4 regions of the Bradyrhizobium sp. Crot121 genome follow, and region 4 is predicted to be linked to each of the others. Evidence: predicted binding sites of a transcription regulator. Region 4 holds the regulator's gene; each other region holds the start of a gene.
The links. Region 4 encodes LexA, which represses DNA repair genes until DNA is damaged. Its sites were predicted from a motif close to TGTTCNNNNTGTGTTCNG; they were not measured.
Positions count from the first base shown of each region.

Region 1: the regulator LexA is predicted to act here: its motif matches at 2,575-2,592, upstream of AC5ZGW_RS06735 (YifB family Mg chelatase-like AAA ATPase).
Region 2: the regulator LexA is predicted to act here: its motif matches at 2,417-2,434, upstream of AC5ZGW_RS12655 (ATP-dependent Clp protease adaptor ClpS).
Region 3: the regulator LexA is predicted to act here: its motif matches at 1,957-1,974, upstream of ruvC (crossover junction endodeoxyribonuclease RuvC).

Region 1 is NZ_JCAMOR010000004.1:149,120-153,602, reverse strand. Features, by position in the region: gene rsmI (16S rRNA (cytidine(1402)-2'-O)-methyltransferase) at 1-21, shown strand, start outside; gene AC5ZGW_RS06750 (YraN family protein) at 8-421, shown strand; gene gshB (glutathione synthase) at 450-1,397, shown strand; gene AC5ZGW_RS06740 (MBL fold metallo-hydrolase) at 1,557-2,528, shown strand; gene AC5ZGW_RS06735 (YifB family Mg chelatase-like AAA ATPase) at 2,641-4,179, shown strand; gene AC5ZGW_RS06730 (hypothetical protein) at 4,288-4,483, shown strand, end outside.
Region 2 is NZ_JCAMOR010000010.1:154,629-159,111, forward strand. Features, by position in the region: gene AC5ZGW_RS12650 (Tex family protein) at 1-2,171, opposite strand, end outside; gene AC5ZGW_RS12655 (ATP-dependent Clp protease adaptor ClpS) at 2,466-4,193, shown strand; gene AC5ZGW_RS12660 (alpha-ketoglutarate-dependent dioxygenase AlkB) at 4,316-4,483, shown strand, end outside.
Region 3 is NZ_JCAMOR010000009.1:25,770-30,252, forward strand. Features, by position in the region: gene ruvB (Holliday junction branch migration DNA helicase RuvB) at 1-536, opposite strand, end outside; gene ruvA (Holliday junction branch migration protein RuvA) at 790-1,407, opposite strand; gene ruvC (crossover junction endodeoxyribonuclease RuvC) at 1,404-1,931, opposite strand; gene AC5ZGW_RS11190 (YebC/PmpR family DNA-binding transcriptional regulator) at 2,115-2,861, opposite strand; gene AC5ZGW_RS11195 (methyl-accepting chemotaxis protein) at 3,063-4,483, shown strand, end outside.
Region 4 is NZ_JCAMOR010000111.1:12,324-16,806, reverse strand. Features, by position in the region: gene AC5ZGW_RS42060 (HAD-IA family hydrolase) at 1-102, shown strand, start outside; gene AC5ZGW_RS42055 (molybdopterin molybdotransferase MoeA) at 112-1,323, shown strand; gene lexA (transcriptional repressor LexA) at 1,525-2,226, shown strand; gene AC5ZGW_RS42045 (hypothetical protein) at 2,519-2,944, shown strand; gene AC5ZGW_RS42040 (hypothetical protein) at 3,082-3,303, shown strand; gene AC5ZGW_RS42035 (ComEC/Rec2 family competence protein) at 3,313-4,483, opposite strand, start outside.

The DNA of each region.
Region 1 (4,483 bases), on a different contig from region 4:
GGCGACGATGGCCAAGAGTGACGGCAGCCCGCCGCAGGAGGCGGACACAAAGCTCGCCTCGCCCGAACGGGTCGCTGCGTTCCGCACCGGGCTATCGGCGGAAAGCCGCGCCGCGGCCTATTTGATGGCCAAGGGCTATCGCATTCTCGCCAAGCGCTTCCGCACGCCCTATGGCGAGATCGACCTGGTGGTGCGCAAGCGCAACCTGCTCGCCTTCGTCGAGGTCAAGGCCCGCGCCAGCTTTGATGAGGCCGCCTATGCCGTCACGCCGCGCCAGCAACAGCGCATCATTGCTGCGGCCCAGGCCTGGCTGATGGCGCATCCCGAACATGCGGAATTCGACATGCGTTTCGACGCCATGCTGATTGCGCCCAAGCATCTGCCGCGCCATCTGTTAGCGGCGTTCGACGCCAGCGCATGACTTCCTCGAGAGACCGGACCCAAAGCCCATGAAATTGAACGTCGCCGTCCAGATGGATCCCATTGAGCGCATCAACATCCGCGGCGATTCGACGTTCGCGCTGCTGCTCGAAGCGCAGAAGCGCGGCCACGGCATTTCCTACTACACGCCTGACAAGCTCTCGCTGCGCGGCGACGCGCTGGTGGCGCCGGTGCAGGTCCTTTCCGTGCGCGACGAGATCGGCGATCACTTCACGCTCGGCGAGCCGAGGCGCGAGCCGCTGACCAATTTCGACGTGATCCTGCTGCGGCAGGATCCGCCGTTCGATCTCGCCTACATCACCTCGACGCATTTGCTCGAGCGCCTTCACCCGAAGACCCTGGTCGTCAACAATCCTGCCAGCGTCCGCGATGCGCCGGAAAAGCTGTTCGTGATGAACTTTCCGCAGCTCATGCCGCCGACATTGATCTCGCGCGACCTCGACGAGATCAATGCGTTCCGCGACGAGCATGGCGCCGTCGTCATGAAACCGTTGCACGGCCATGGCGGCGCCGCGGTGTTCCGCGTGATGCCCCAGGACATGAATTTCGGCTCGCTGTTCGACATGTTTTCGGTGACGTTCAAGGAGCCCTGGGTGATCCAGCGCTTCCTTCCCGAGGTCAAGCATGGCGACAAGCGCATCATCCTGGTCGACGGCGAATTCGCCGGCGCCGTCAATCGCGTGCCGGCGGCGGACGATTTGCGCTCCAACATGGTGCGCGGCGGCGCGGCGCAGTCGACCGAACTCTCCGACTGCGAGCGCAAGATCTGCACGACGCTCGGCCCGGCCTTGCGCGAGCGTGGCCTGTTGTTCGTCGGCATCGACGTGATCGACGGCTATCTCACCGAGATCAACGTCACCTCGCCAACCGGCATCCGCGCTATCTCGCGGCTCGGCGGTCCGGACGTGGCCGCCAGGATCTGGGACGTGATCGAATCAAAGCGCACGAAATCGTAAGGCCCGTTCGTCTTCCTTCCTCTCTGAGACCTCTTGTCAGCTTGCGGCAGCGGGCGCAGCATGCCCCCGCTCGCCTTCAGGTCGCGGGGCAGGACCTGTTCGCGGGCGGCAACGCGGCGACTTGCCAAAGATAACTCGACAAAAATGTGGAGGAAAAGCATGACGATCAATGTCTCGCGAAGGTCACTGCTCGCGCTCGGCGCCGGCCTTGGTGCAAGCACGCTGCTCGGCGGCAGCGCGCTGGCACGCGCGCCGAAACTCGGCACGCAAACGCCTTATTGGCACCGCTTCATTCTCGGCGATGCCGAAGTCACCGTCGTCTCCGACGGCCCGCTGCCGCTCGGCGATCCCTCCGGCACGTTTACCGGCGTGCCGAAGGAAGAAGTGAAGAAGATGCTGTCGGACAATTTCCTGTCGCCCGACAATGTCGTGCTGGAGCAGAATTCGCCGATCGTGAACACCGGCGACAAGCTGATCCTGTTCGACACCGGCATGGGCACGTCGAAAGCGTTCGGTCCGACCACCGGCCGCCAGCAGAAGAGCATGGCGGAGGCTGGCATCAAGCCTGAGGACATCGACGCCGTCGTCTGCTCGCATGCGCATATCGACCACATCGGCGGCATCGTCGATGCCAACGACAAGCCGCTGTTCCCGAACGCGCAGGTCTATATCGCGCAGAGCGACTTCGACTACTGGACCGACGAAGGCAAGATGGGCAGCCCGCTGAAGGACTTTGTCATTCACGCGCGCAAGAATCTCGTGCCGGTCCGCGACCGCCTGGTGTTCTTCAAGGACGGCCAGGAATTCCTGCCCGGCGTGCAGGCGATCGCAGCGCCCGGCCACACTGTCGGCCACCACATCTTCATGGTGAGCTCGGCCGGCAAATCCTTCGCCTTCCTCGGCGATCTCTCGCACCACGCGGTGCTGCTGCTGGAGCGGCCGCGGATGGAATTCTCCTACGATACCGACCCGAAACAGGCGGCGGCTTCGCGGGTGAGACTGCTGGAGATGCTGGCGGCCAACAAGACCCCGGTGATGTCCTATCACTTCGCCTGGCCCGGTTACGGCCATGTCGCCAAGGTCGGCGACGGCTTCCATTATTATCCCGAACCGATGCAGATGACGCTGTAAGCCTGCCCGGGCTCTGGGACGGCCGCGCGGCAGGTCCCGGAGCCCGCGTTCCCGTAATGTTCTTGCGCTTGGCGCTGCCTTCGGCTACCCTCGATTGTGGCAAGGGGGCAGCATGGTTCAACGCGTTTCCACCGTCGCTTTCGAGGGGATCGAGGCTCGCGCGGTCGACGTGCAGGTGCAGGTCGCGCCGGGATTGCCGGCTTTTGCGATCGTGGGCCTGCCGGACAAGGCGGTTTCCGAAGCGCGGGAGCGGGTTCGCTCGGCACTGATCGCCTCAGGCCTCGCTTTGCCGGCGCGGCGGATCATCGTCAATCTGGCGCCCGCCGACCTGCCCAAGGAAGGCAGCCATTACGACCTGCCGATCGCGCTCGGGCTGATGGCGGCGATCGGGGCCATCCCGCCGGATGCGCTCAACGGCTTTACGGTGCTGGGCGAGCTCGGGTTGGACGGCTCGATCGCGGCGGTCGCGGGCGTATTGCCGGCGGCGATCGGCGCCAATTCGCGCGACGAGGGGCTGATCTGCCCGGCGGCCTGCGGCTCGGAGGCGGCGTGGGCGAGCCCGGACATCCAGATCATCGCCGCACACTCGCTGATCCAGATCGCCAATCACTTCAAGGGCACGCAGGTACTGTCGCGCCCACAGCCGAAGGTGCATGAGCAGAAGGAGACGCTGCTCGACCTCCGCGACATCAAGGGCCAGGAAAGCGCCAAGCGGGCGCTCGAGATCGCGGCGGCGGGCGGGCATCACCTCCTGATGATGGGCTCGCCCGGCGCCGGCAAATCGATGCTGGCAGCGCGGCTGCCCTCGATCCTGCCGCCGCTGTCGCCGTCCGAGCTGCTGGAAGTCTCGATGATCGCCTCGGTGGCCGGCGAGATCCGCGACGGCGCCTTGACCGCGCGGCGGCCGTTCCGCAGCCCGCATCATTCCGCCAGCATGGCGGCGCTCACCGGCGGCGGCATGCGCGCCAAGCCCGGCGAGATTTCGCTCGCGCATCAGGGCGTACTGTTCCTCGACGAACTGCCGGAATTCGATCCGCGCGTACTGGATTCGCTGCGGCAGCCGCTGGAGACCGGCGAGGTTTCGGTTTCGCGCGCCAACCATCGCGTCACCTATCCGGCGCGCTTCATGCTGGTGGCGGCAATGAATCCGTGCCGCTGCGGTCATGCCTATGAGCCCGGCTATGCCTGCAAGCGCGGGCCCATCGACCGCTGCACCGCCGATTACCAGATGCGCATCTCTGGTCCGCTGATGGACCGCATCGATCTGCGGATCGAGGTGCCGGCGGTGACTGCCGCCGACCTGATCCTGCCGCCGCCTTCTGAAGGATCGGCGGAAGTGGCGGCGCGGGTTGCTGCCGCGCGCGACATCCAGCTTGCGCGCTATGCCGCCGCCGGCATGCCCAACGTCCGCACCAACGCCGAGGCACCGTCATCGCTGCTTGAGACCATCGCCCAGCCGGACGCGCAGGGCCAAAAACTGTTGCGTGATGCAGCCGAGACCATGCGCCTCACCGCGCGCGGCTATCACCGCGTGCTGCGCGTCGCGCGCACGCTCGCCGATCTCGATGGCACGGAGAAGATCGGCCGATTGCACCTCGCGGAAGCGCTGTCCTACCGCGCGCTGGCCGACGATATCAGGCGCGCGGCGTAGAGCGCGTCCAGCAGTTTCGCGTCAACGCGACGGTAACCAGTTCTCTTTACACTCCGCCAACCATAAGTCCGCGCAATTCCAGCCGGCTGCGGTTGAGTGAGTGGTGTCATGTTGCGTTTGAAGATTCTGGCCTCGGTCGTGCCGCTGGCCGCGTTCGCGCTTGTTGCCCGCGGTGAATTGCTGCCGGGCTCGCACCCCTGCATCGAGGCCGGCGGTGCCACCATCCAGATCGCATCGCTCCCCTGGCTCGCCCAGCTCCATGTCAGCTTCACGGACGATCCGGCTACCGCCACCGTGCGGGTCC
Region 2 (4,483 bases), on a different contig from region 4:
TCATCATCGAGCCGCAGCGTCAGCGCGATGCGCTTGCGGGCGACTTCGACGTCGAGCACCTTCACCTTGACGATGTCGCCGGGTTTGACGACTTCGCGTGGATCCTTGATGAAGGTCCTGGACATCGCCGAGATGTGCACCAGACCGTCCTGATGCACGCCGATATCGACGAAGGCGCCGAAGGCGGCGACATTGGTGACGGTGCCCTCGAGGATCATGCCGACTCTGAGGTCCTTGATCTCCTCGACGCCTTCCTTGAACACCGCGGCCTTGAACGCCGGACGGGGATCGCGGCCGGGTTTTTCCAGTTCGCGCAGGATGTCGGTGACCGTCGGCAGACCAAAGGTCTCGTCCACGAACGACTGCGGCTTCAACTGGCGCATGATCTCGCTGTTGCCGATCAGCGCCTTGATGTCGCTCTTGGTCGCCGTGAGAATCCGGCGCACCACCGGATAGGCCTCGGGGTGCACGCCCGAGGCATCGAGCGGATCCTCGCCGTCGTTGATGCGCAGGAAGCCCGCGCATTGCTCGAAGGCCTTCGGCCCCAGCCGCGGCACCTCCTTCAGCGCCTTGCGCGACTTGAACGGGCCGTTCGAGTCGCGGTGCTGCACGATGCTTTGCGCCAAGCCGGGCCCGATGCCCGACACCCGCGACAGCAGCGGCACGGAGGCGGTGTTGACGTCGACGCCCACGGCATTCACGCAGTCTTCCACGACGGCGTCGAGCGAGCGTGCGAGCTTGCTCTCGCCGAGATCGTGCTGATACTGGCCGACGCCGATCGCCTTGGGATCGATCTTCACGAGCTCGGCGAGCGGATCCTGCAGGCGCCGCGCGATCGACACCGCGCCGCGCAGGGTGACGTCGAGCCCGGGCAGTTCCTCGGACGCATAGGCCGAAGCCGAATAGACGGAAGCGCCGGCCTCGGAGACGACGATCTTCGTCATCTTCAAGTCCGGCAGCCGCTTCACCAGTTCGGTCGCGAGCTTGTCGGTCTCGCGCGAGGCCGTGCCGTTACCGATCGCAATCAGGTTGACGCGATGCTGAATCGCGAGCTTGCCCAGGGTCGCGAGCGCCTCGTCCCATTGCCGCTGCGGTTCGTGCGGATAGACCGCTGTCGTCGCCAGCACCTTGCCGGTCGCATCGACGACGGCGACCTTGACGCCGGTGCGATAGCCGGGATCGAGCCCCATGGTCACGCGCGCACCGGCGGGCGCCGCCAGCAGGAGGTCGCGCAGGTTGGAGGCGAACACGCGCACGCCTTCGGTCTCCGCCGCGGTCCACAGCCGCATGCGCAGGTCGATGTTGAGATGCACCTGGATCTTGGTGCGCCAGGCCCAACGCACGGTTTCGATCAGCCATTTGTCGCCGGGACGGCCGAGATCGGAAATGGCGAAACGCTTCATGATCTTCAGTTCATAGGCGCTGGGCACGCCGGCCACCGGCGGCTCCGCCTCCGGCTGCATCTGCAGATCGAGAATCTCCTCCTTCTCGCCGCGGAACAGCGCCAGGATGCGGTGCGACGGCAGCTTGTGCAGCGGCTCGCTGAAGTCGAAATAGTCCTTGAACTTTTCGCCCTCGGTCTTCTTGCCCTTGCGCACGGTCGAGACCATGCGCGCGTTCGCCCACACCTCCTCGCGCAGCGCGCCGATCAGATCGGCATCCTCGTCGAAGCGCTCGACCAGGATCGCGCGCGCGCCTTCCAGCGCCGCGGCCACGTCGGCCACACCCTTGTCGGCATCGACAAAGGCTGCCGCCTGCGCTTTCGGATCATGCTGCGGCTGCGTCATCAACAGCTCGGACAACGGTTCGAGCCCGGCCTCCTTGGCGATCTCGGCCTTGGTGCGACGCTTCGGCTTGTAGGGAAGATAGATATCCTCGAGACGCGCCTTGTTGTCGGCGGCCATGATCTGCGCTTCGAGCGCGGCGTCGAGCTTGCCCTGCTCGCGGATCGAATTGAGGATCGCGGTGCGGCGCTCCTCGAGCTCGCGCAGATAGGTCAGCCGTTCTTCCAGCGTGCGCAATTGCGCGTCATCGAGCGCGCCGGTCAATTCCTTGCGATAGCGGGCAATGAACGGCACCGTGGCGCCGCCGTCGAGCAGCGTGACGGCCGCCTCGACCTGCTGCTCGCGCACGCCAAGCTCCTGCGCAATCTGCTGATGAATCTTTGCCACGCAATTCCCTCTGCACCACTTCGAAGCAACCGAACCGCCGGTCGCAAGGCGCCGCTTATGGACATGCCCGCCGATTTGATCAAGCGGCAGAGAGAGGCAGTTCACAAGCGCGGCCGCGCGAAACGGCGAATCGGTATCGCGGTCTGTGCGCCGTCAATCTGCCGAAGATGTGTCGAATGGCTCTCCAGCGAAGCGCTCCCAACATTTTCCAGTTTGGCCTGCTTGACGAACGGCAGGTTTCATGATGTTCTTTTTTTGTTCTTTCGATCTTAAATTGTGCGCAAGAGGTATTTCATGGACGACGGGTATACCGGCGCCGAATCGTTTCAATTTGTCTTCCACAACGATAACGAGACGCCTCGAGAGTTCGTCAGAGAGCTTTTGCGCGCCGTGTTCGGCAAGTCGGAGCGGGAGGCCATCCTGTTCGCGGCCGAGATCGACCAGCAGGGCAACGCCACCTGTGGCCCCTATCCGTCCCGGGTCGCGGCAGCGCTATGGAAAACAGCGCAACAGCGCATCAACGCAGCCGGGCATGGTCTTCAGATTACCAGCGAAGCGGTAAGGACCAGCGGTCCCTGCGATCTGTGCGGCGCGCCGCCGCCGGTGCAGGAGGTGCAACTCGACGACAAGATTGCCTGCCTCTGCAGCGACTGCCTGCTCGCGGCAAGGGATGCATCCGAAAAATTGCAGGGCGAAGAATTCAGATACACATACGTCGCGATCGATTGGCATTTTGCGGGCATTCCACGCAACCAGCTCGTGACGCGGGCGCGCGGCTTTCCGGGTCACATGCGTGCGGACGTTCAGGTCGCGCTGGATCGACTGCTCTCCTCACCGATCCACTTCTTCGGCGTTCACGAAGAATATCGCTACGAGACGCTGACTTTTGCGGGATTGATGAACGACGGGCGCAATGCGCCGGTGATCGCTCCGCCGCAATATTATGAAGTCGATGTCGGTGAGCCGGCGGCGGTGAAATGTCTTAACAACGGATTGTGGCTGTGCCGCGCCGGCGAGCTTCGCTACGCGGTGCTGCTGTCCATTTATCGCGAATCCCGCAACGAGGACGCGATCCGAATCGAGATCGCGGTGCCGACCGGCGCGGCCGGCGACACCTTCGTTCAGCGCTGTTTTTCGGAACTCGAGCAAGCGGTGCAGACAGCACGCTCCTATCGCGGCAAGATTCTTTCGCTCGACAGCGGGGCCGAGTATCGCGGACGTTCAAGGGGCGTAACTGTGCACCGGTTGCCGCCGGTCGATCGCGAGGCCGTTATCCTGCACGAACCGACCCTGAGACTGCTTGAGCGCAACGTCCTGAACTTTGTCGGCAGCCGCGACGCGTTGCGCCGGCTTGGCCAGTCGACGCGCAAGGGCATCCTGCTTTATGGACCGCCGGGCACCGGGAAGACTCACACCATCCGCTACCTCGCCACCAACCTGCCGGGACATACGACACTGATCATCACCGCCGAACAGATCGGGCTGCTCGAAGCCTACATGAATCTGGCGCGGCTGCTGCAGCCGACGATGGTCGTGATCGAGGACGTCGACCTGATCGCCACCGACCGCGAGCTGATGGGCCCGTGCGAGGAATCGCTGCTCAACAAGCTGCTCAACGAGATGGATGGGTTGAAGGAGGATGCCGACATCCTGTTCGTGCTCACCACCAACCGACCCGAGGAGCTCGAAAGCGCGCTGGCCGGCCGGCCCGGCCGCATCGACCAGGCGATCGAGGTGCCGCTGCCGGATGCGATCGGGCGCGGCAAGCTCGTGCGGCTCTATGGCAAGAACCTGCCGCTTGAGGAGACCACCGTCGATGAAGCGGTGCGGCGCACGGACGGCGTCAGCGCCGCCTTCATCAAGGAGCTGATGCGGCGCCTCGCACAGGCCAGCATCGCCCGCGACGGCGGCAAGTCGGTGATGTCGGCCGACATCGACGAGGCGCTCGACGACATGCTGTTCGCCGGCGGCCGGCTCAATGTGAAACTGCTCGGCGGTGCGCAGGAGATGGCCGCGGAGTAACGCACGCCCGCGTGAAGGGCCATCGCGCCTGGTCCGGCGATGCTACCCGCGCCCCTTCATGTCGCGCTGCTCCGCCCTATATTTAGGTGGTGCCCCTGCAGGCCGAGATAAGGACCGCCGGCTTGACCGAGCAGCTCGCCCTCTTTGCCGACAATTCCTCCGCGTCATCAGCGCCGGAGGGATTGCGCTATGCCGCCGATTTCATTTCGCCTGACGTCGAGCGGGAATTGATCGCGCGCATCGCTGCGCTGCCGCTGCAACCGTTCCAGTTCGGCCAATATCAGGGCAAG
Region 3 (4,483 bases), on a different contig from region 4:
CGGATCGGAATCCCAAAGCGGTCGCGCAGCGGATTGGTCAGCAGGCCGGCGCGCGTGGTGGCGCCCACGAGGGTGAATTTTGCAAGCTCGATCTTCACCGAGCGCGCGGCAGGACCCTCGCCGATGATGAGGTCGAGCTGAAAATCCTCCATCGCGGGATAGAGTACCTCCTCCACGGCGGGACTCAGGCGATGGATCTCGTCGATGAAAAGGACGTCGCGCTCTTCCAGATTGGTGAGCAGCGCGGCGAGATCGCCGGCTTTTGCAATGACCGGGCCCGAAGTGGCGCGAAAGCCGACGCCGAGTTCGCGCGCGACGATCTGCGCCAGCGTGGTCTTGCCAAGACCCGGAGGCCCGACGAACAGCACGTGATCCAGCGCCTCGCCGCGCTTGCGTGCGGCCTCGATGAAGATCGAAAGGTTCTTGCGCGCCTGCGCCTGGCCGACGAAATCGGACAGCGATTGCGGACGCAGCGCGGTGTCGCCGACATCATCGGCGCGGCGTTCGGGAGTGACGATGCGGGAGGGCGGGTTCATGTCGTCAATTCCGTGACGATCGCAGCGATCGTAGGGTGGGCAAAGCGCGCGTCCTTCCCTTCTCCCCTTGTGGGAGAAGGTGGCGCGCATGCAATGCGCGACGGATGAGGGGTTGTCGCCGCGGGCGAGGTGCTCGCGGAAAGAAACCCCTCACCCAATCGTGTTCGTTGCCGATTCCGGTGCTGCCCTCTCCCACAAGGGGAGAGGGCACAGTAACAGGCAGTGCGAAGGCATAGTCCCGTAGGGTGAGCCATCACTTCGCGAGTTCCTTCAGGCCCAGCCGGATCAACTGCGCGGTTTCGGCCTGCTCGCCTGCACTGCGCGAGGCGGCGGCGATGGCGGCGGCGGCTTGCGGCTGGCCGTAGCCGAGATTGACCAATGCGGAGATCGCATCGGTCACCGGACGCGGCGCGCGCTCGTTGTCGATGGCGCCGGCGAGATGGACCACGGCGGGATCGACATTGGCAAAGGCCGGGGCCTTGTCCTTCAGCTCGCTGACGATGCGCTCGGCGACCTTCGGCCCGACGCCGGGCGTGCGCGCCACCGCGGCCTTGTCACGCAGCGCGATCGCGTTCGCGAGGTCGGAAGGCGGCAGCGTGCCAAGCACGGCGAGCGCGACCTTGGCGCCGACGCCTTGCACGGTCTGCAACAGGCGAAACCATTCGCGCTCGTTGTCGGTGCGGAAGCCGAACAGCTTGATCTGGTCTTCGCGCACATAGGTCTCGATCGAGAGCACCGCGGCCTCGCCGGGGGACGGCAGCGCCTGCAGCGTGCGCGCGGAGCAATGCACCTGATAGCCGACGCCGCCGACATCGAGGATCACATAATCCTCGCCATAGGAGTCGATGAGGCCTTTCAATTTGCCGATCATAGGCTGGCTACTCTCAGTCGCAGCGCGGTGCTTTGGCGGTGATGGGCGTGCGTGATCGCGACCGCGAGTGCATCGGCGGCGTCGGGCGATTGCGGCTCGGCCTTAGGCAGCAGGATCTTCAGCATCACGGCGATCTGGTTCTTCTCGGCGTGTCCGGCGCCGACCACGGTTTTCTTGACCTGGTTCGGCGCATATTCGGCAACCTCGATGCCGAACATTGCAGGCGCCAGCATGGCGACGCCGCGGGCCTGACCGAGTTTCAGCGTCGCAACACCATCCTTGTTGACAAACGTCTGCTCGACCGCGGCTTCCGCCGGTTTGAAATCGCCGAGCACGGCGGCCAGCCCCTCATGGATCGCAAGCAGCCGGCCTGACAGCGGCAGCCGTTCCGACGGCTCGATCGAGCCGCAGCCAATGAACACCAGCCGATTGCCCTCGACCTCGATCACGCCCCAGCCGGTGCGGCGGAGGCCCGGGTCGATGCCGAGAATGCGGGTGGGTTTGCGAATCGGCTGGACTGTCATGGGGTAGTGATAACCGCTGCGTTTCGAGAACGAAACACAAACGGGGAGGTCATGCACGGGGAAAGCGGTGCCCCCACCTCGTCATGCCCGGGCTTGTCCCGGGCATCCACGTCCTTCAGCACGAGTGGATACGCGTGGGTGGCCGGGACAAGCCCGGCCATGACGGCATCACGAGAGATGGGGCTACCCGCCCATCTTCGCGATCAGCGCGTCCGAGATCTCGAAATTGGCGAACACGTTCTGGACGTCGTCGTGGTCGTTGAGCAGATCCATCAGCTTGAGCAGCTTCTCGCCGGTCTCGTCATCGACGGCGACGGTGTTTTGTGGCTTCCAGGTCAGCGACGCCTTGCGCGGCTCGCCGAATTTCGCTTCCAGCGCCTTCGCGACCTCGCGGTAGGATTCCGGCGAGGCGTAGATCTCGTGGCCGCTTTCGCTCGATACGACGTCGTCGGCGCCCGCCTCGATCGCCGCATCCAGCACCGCATCGTCGGAGGCGGCCTTGTGGTCATATTCGATGATGCCGACCCGGTCGAACATGAAGGCGACCGAGCCGGTTTCGCCGAGATTGCCGCCCGACTTGGTGAAGTAGGAGCGGATGTCGGAGGCGGCGCGGTTGCGGTTGTCGGTCAGGGCCTCGACGATCACGGCGACGCCGCCGGGGCCATAGCCCTCGTAGCGGATCTCGTCATAGTTCTCGCCCTCGTTACCGGCGGCCTTCTTGATGGCGCGCTCGATATTGTCCTTCGGCATGTTTTCCGCGCGCGCGGCAACGATCGCGGCGCGCAGCCGGGGGTTCATGGCGGGGTCGGGGGTGCCGAGCTTGGCCGCGACCGTGATTTCGCGGGCCAGCTTGCCGAACAGCTTCGACTTCTGGGCATCCTGCCGGCCCTTGCGGTGCATGATGTTCTTGAATTGGGAATGGCCGGCCATGCGAGGTCCCTTGGGAATCGCCTTTCAAAAAGGGGGTGAGGCGCGGCGTTATAGGCCTCCGACAGGCCAAAATCAAAGACTTGCGGCGTGATCTGGCATGCCGGCCGTGCCGCCTTCCGGAAAATCAGGCAGCCGTTAACCACGATTTCACCTACGGATGGGAGAATCGGACAGTCCATTTCAACTTGCAAGAGAACCCCAATGGCGGCGTTCGGTTTGTTTCGCAAGCGAGATCCGGAACCCTTGGCAGCAGCCGTCGAGCCGAAGGTTGCGACCGCAGCGGCGGCGCCGGCCGATAACCCCTCCCACGATACCGGTTCGGCCGGGGAAATCCTCGAGCTGCTGGAACTCGAGCTCGGCGGCATGATCCGGCAACTCGAGCGTGCCGCCCAATCGGTGGCCGGCGGGGCCGAGGCAACCGCGGCGACGCTTGCGACCATCCGCGAGCGCACGGATGCGCTGACCGGCCGCACCAATGCGGCGCAGACCACGGCCGCGACCTTCTCGGAGGCCGCCGACAAATTCACCGATTCGGCGCAGGGGATCGGCGCGCAGGTGCGCGACGCCGGCCGGCTCGCCGACGAAGCGGGCGCCGCGGCGCGCGAGGCCCGCGCCAATGTCGACCGCCTGCGTGAATCCTCCGCCGCGATTGGCAACGTCGTCAACCTGATCGCACAGATCGCGCGGCAGACCACGCTGCTCGCCCTCAACTCGACCATCGAGGCAGCGCGCGCCGGCGCCGCCGGCAAGGGGTTCGCGGTGGTCGCGACCGAAGTGAAGGCGCTGGCGGTGCAGACCCAGGGCGCGACCGAAGAGATCACGAAGAAGATCGAGGCACTGCAGAAGGACGCCGCGGGCTCGGCCGATGCCGTACACCGCATCGCGCAGGCGATCGAGGCGATCCGCCCGGTGTTCGCGCATGTCAGCGGCGCGGTGACGGAGCAGCATAAGACCACCGGCGAGATCGCGCAGAATGCTGCCTCCGCCTCGAGCTTCATCGTCGCGGTCGGCGACAGCGCCGCCGAGATCGATCAGGCCACCAGGGACGCCGAAGCGCATGGCAAGGACGTCGCCCAGGCCGGCCGCGCGGTGACCAGCTTTGCGCAAAAACTGAAATCGCGCTGCGCGGTGCTGCTGCGGCAGGGCGAGCGCGAAGACCCACGCAAGGGCGAGCGGCTGCCCTGCAACCTCAAGCTCGAGATGCAAGCGCGCGGCAGCGTCGTCACCGCGCCGGTCTATGAGATATCCATGGACGGCATCCTGATCTCGGGACCCGAGGCCGAACGCCTGCAACTGCACCAGAGCCTTGCCGCCACACTTCAGGATGTCGGCGCCGTCAAGATCCGGATCGCCGACAAGACCAAGGCCGGCGCGCAGGCACGCTTCGAGGCGCTGACCTTGGAGCTGCGCGAGACGATCGAAGACAAATTGTGGGCGATCCGCGACGAGAACACCGAGTTCGTCATGCGCGCGATGGAAGCGGGCGTGGCGCTGACCAGGATTTTCGAGAACGGGATCGCGAGCGGCGCCGTCACGATCGAGGATATGTTCGACACCGACTATGTCGAGATATCCGACACCAATCCGATGCAGTACCGCACAAAAATATTGGATTGGGCGGA
Region 4 (4,483 bases):
TCCGCCGAGAACATCCGCGGCGCACGGGCGATGGGCCTCGCAGCCATTCACGTCACATCACCGGATGATGTGACGAACGCGCTTCTCGCCCTCGGAATTTAGGAGTTGCCCGTGGCCTTGATGCCGGTCGCCGATGCGCTTGCCGCGGTTCTCGCCGGCGCGGAACCTTTGCCGGAAGAGATGGTCGCACTCGATGCCGCCTATCACCGCACGCTTGCCCGTGACGTCGCGGCAAAGCGTACTCAGCCGCCACTGGCGATGTCGGCGATGGATGGCTATGCGGTGCGATCCGCCGATGCCGCCGACTTGAGCGCGCGGCTGAAGGTGATCGGCGAAGTCGCCGCGGGCCGGCCGTTCGATCGGGAACTTGGTCCGCGGGAAGCGGCACGGATCTTCACCGGAGGCGTCATTCCCGCCGGCGCCGATGCGGTCGTGATCCAGGAGGACACCCGGGTCGATGGCGATCACATCACCATCACCGAGGCCGCTGTCGCCGGGCGGCATATCCGGCCCGCCGGCGTCGATTTCCGCGAGGGTGACGTGCTGCTGAGGCGCGGAAGCCGGCTGACCGACCGCGCGCTGTCGCTGGCGGCGTCGATGAACTATCCGGAACTCCCCGTGCGGCGCCGACCCAAGGTCGCCGTGCTCGCGACCGGCGACGAACTCGTGATGCCGGGCACCTCTCCGGGTCCAGGCCAGATCGTCTATTCCAACGGCTATGCGCTGCGGGCGATGGCGCGTGCAGAAGGCGCTGAAGCGATCGATCTGGGGGTCGCCGCCGACACGGTTGCCGCCACCACCCACGGCATACGCCGCGCGCATGCCGCGGGCGCCGACATCCTCATCACCACCGGCGGCGCCTCGGTCGGCGACCATGACCTCGTGAAGCCGTCGCTTGAGGCCGAGGGCGTGACCATGGCGTTCTGGAAGATCGCGATGCGGCCGGGCAAGCCGATGATGCATGGCCGGCTCGGCGCGATGCGAGTGATCGGCCTGCCCGGCAATCCGGTGTCGTCCTATGTCTGCGCCTATCTGTTCCTGGTGCCGTTGATTCGGGCCCTGCTCGGCCGCTCGGCGATTCATCACGTGACGGAAAGCGCCCTGCTCGGCCGCGATCTCGCCGCCAACGATCAGCGCGAAGATTATCTTCGTGCGCTACTCGAAGAGCGCGACGACGGCACGCTGATCGCAACGCCGGTCACCAAGCAGGACAGTTCGCTGCTTGGGAATCTCACTGCGGCGCAGGCACTTGTGATCCGTCCGCCATTCGCGCCGGCCGCAGCAAAAGGCGCGCCTTGCGACATCCTCCGATTGCCTGAATGACGCTGCGACCAACACCTGCCGGAGCATCTCTGGTCGCGTTCACCAGAAATTAAGTGGTTGCGGAACACATATCGAACATATAGTGTCCGTTCATGATTTGTTTCGAAACTCGCTGTCTACGAATGGGAGTGCGTGACTCCCGAGATCAGCTCTTCTCAAGTCTCGGATCGAACGACGCTACCAACCGGGGGAATGCTCGCGATGCTTACGCGCAAACAGTATGAACTTCTGCGTTTCATCAACGAACGGCTGAAAGAGGCCGGCGTGCCTCCTTCCTTCGACGAGATGAAGGACGCGCTCGACCTGCGCTCGAAGTCCGGCATCCACCGCCTGATCACGGCGCTGGAGGAACGGGGCTTCATCCGCCGCCTGCCGAACCGCGCCCGCGCGATCGAGGTGATCAAACTGCCTGAGCTCTCCGCCGCCGGCAACGGCCGCCGCGGCTTCACGCCGAGCGTCATCGAGGGCACGCTCGGCAAGCGCACGACCAGCGCGGCCGTGGCCGAAGACGATGGCAACCGTCCCGTCGCCGTTCCCGTGATGGGCCGGATCGCGGCGGGTACGCCGATCGAGGCGCTGCAGACCCGCAGCCACACCATCAGCGTGCCGCCCGACATGCTCGGCTCCGGCGAGCATTATGCGCTCGAGGTGCGCGGCGATTCCATGGTCGAGGCCGGCATCCTCGACGGCGACATGGCGCTGATCCAGCGTAACGACACCGCCAACACCGGCGACATCGTGGTGGCGCTGATCGATGAGGAGGAAGCGACGCTGAAGCGCTTCCGGCGCCGCGGCGCGTCAATCGCGCTTGAGCCTGCCAATGCGGCCTACGAAGTCCGCATCCTGCCGCCGAACCGGGTGCGGATCCAGGGCAAGCTGATCGGGCTTTATCGCAAGTACTGAGCCGACGAGGACGCAGCAGCTCGTCTGGTACTTTGGTGGGTGATCTGCCCTCAAGGACACTGACAAGAACGATTTAGAGTGATTAGAATAAGAGCCCCGGTAAGTTCGCCGGGGCACTCTCGGTGCAAGGAGATGTGCGGCAGCGCCTCCTATCGTGTTTGTGAACGGCTAGAGGGCGCGGGCCGTACAAATGCCAAGAACGGAGCAGAGGCTTATAAGTTATCGTCCACTCTGATAGAGGCCTGCGCCTCTTCCCAGGCCGGGTCGGCTATCTCGAATGAGGAGCAATCCGATGTGTGACTATAGCCTGCATGCCGTGGCGACGCGTCCCGCCCAGGTTGGAGAGACGCTTATCACCACCACCTTCCGCGGTACCTCGACCCGCGGCTTCGCTTCGGAAAGCGATCCGACGGTCGCAGTCTGCATGCTTCCCGGGACCGAACTCGCGTTCGCCGATAACGTCCGCTACGACAATCGCTGGATCTGGACCAAGACGACCGGCTTCCGTGTCGGCAAGTTCAACCAGATCGATGCGCATATTCGGGATCGTCATCACGACGCGATCGACTTCCCCGATGGCAGCCATGTGCTGGTGACCCAGCTCTGCGAAGGGCAGCGGGCGACCGTGCTGCAATTGCCCGTGACGCATCATGTTGCAGAGCCGGCACCGAAGGCGGTCGACCAGCGCCCCGCGCCGAACCCGCTGTTCATCGGCTGAGAGCTTCGGGCAGCGTGCGCCGCCGGTCTCGGCCGGCGGGACGTTGCCGCGGGTGAAAAGCAAAGTATTCGAGCGGCCCCGGAGGCCATCCCGGGGCAGATGTGGTTTTGTTGAACTATTCGCAAGGGGCATGATCGGTGGTCACCAAGATCACATGGCAAAAAGCCGGACGGGTGGCCCAGCCCGGCCGATACATGTTCAGGTTCGGCTGGCTCACCGTCGCAGCGGAAGATCTCGCGATCTGGGAGCGATTTCCGGATGCGAGCTTCACGCTCGTGCAAGTGCCGTCGCATTCGGGCGGTCCCGACGAATTTCGGCTCGGCGCCTTCGAGCTGCCGGCCAACGCCGGTGGAGATTGACGGGAGCGCTCAGTCTTCCGGCTGCAGGTCGGACTCGGACGGGGTCGCATCGATGGCGCGCAGCGCGGGTGCCCCTTGGATCCGGATCGTGGTCTCGGGTTCGCCTTCGCCTGACACCGCAGGCGACCACGGCCGGTCGAGGCCGGCGGGCTTGACCGCATCGATGACGAAGCCGTTCCGGTTCCGCCGCAGCGCCAGCCCGCCCTGCCGCCGCAGGCGCTCGGCATCGATGACCGCCGCCGCACAGCCTTGTGGCACCGGCCGTGCGGTCACGATCAGCACCGCCCGTTCGCAATCGTCCGCGAGCGCCTCGGATCGCTGCGTGAGCGCGATGAACGCGCCACCGGCCACAGAGGTCACGCAGCCGCTCTCATCGCAGGACACGCCCTCCGTGAGCGAAGGATCGCTCGCGCTGCGGGCATCGGCATCCGCGGCAAGCCACTCCTTGGCGAGAAACGCGTCCTTCGCGGTCCGCATCAGGTGCAACCGCCCGTCACCGCCGCGAACGGCGACATTGCGGCCGTCGCCGGAAATCAGGATGTCGGGTTGCGGCGCCCTCACCGCCCAGACCACCGCAATGAGAAGCACCGCCGCGCCGGCGAAGCGCAGCGGCGTGCGCAACAGCCCGAGCAGGATGACGCCCAGGCTCGCGGCGATCAGCGGGCCGATCCCGAACGCACTGACGTGGCCGACTGCGCCCGGCAGCGCGGCGACCCATTGCGCAACCACGATCATCCAGTCGATGCCGCTGCCCATGATCGCCCAGAACACGCCATCGAAGCCGAACGGCATCGCCAGCAGGCCAAGCAGCCCAGCCGGCATCACCAGCGCCGACACCACCGGCATCGCCGCCAGATTGGCAAGCACGCCGAAGGGCGCCACCCGATGGAAGTGAAAGGCGGCATAGGGCGTGGTCGCCAGCCCCGCTACCAGCGAGGCCAGCAGCAGCATCGCAATCTCGCGCCCGCCCCACAGCGCGATCCGCGCGGTCGCGGAATGATCGGGCGCGGCAAACAGATGCGGCATGCCAATCTGCACCAGCGCCACCAACCCGAGGGTGGCCGCAAACGACATTTGAAAGCTCGGATGAACCAGCGCTTCCGGTGCGATCGCGAGCACGATCATGGCCGCGACTGCGAGCGTCCGGAACGTCACCGCGCGGCGGTCCACCATGACGGCG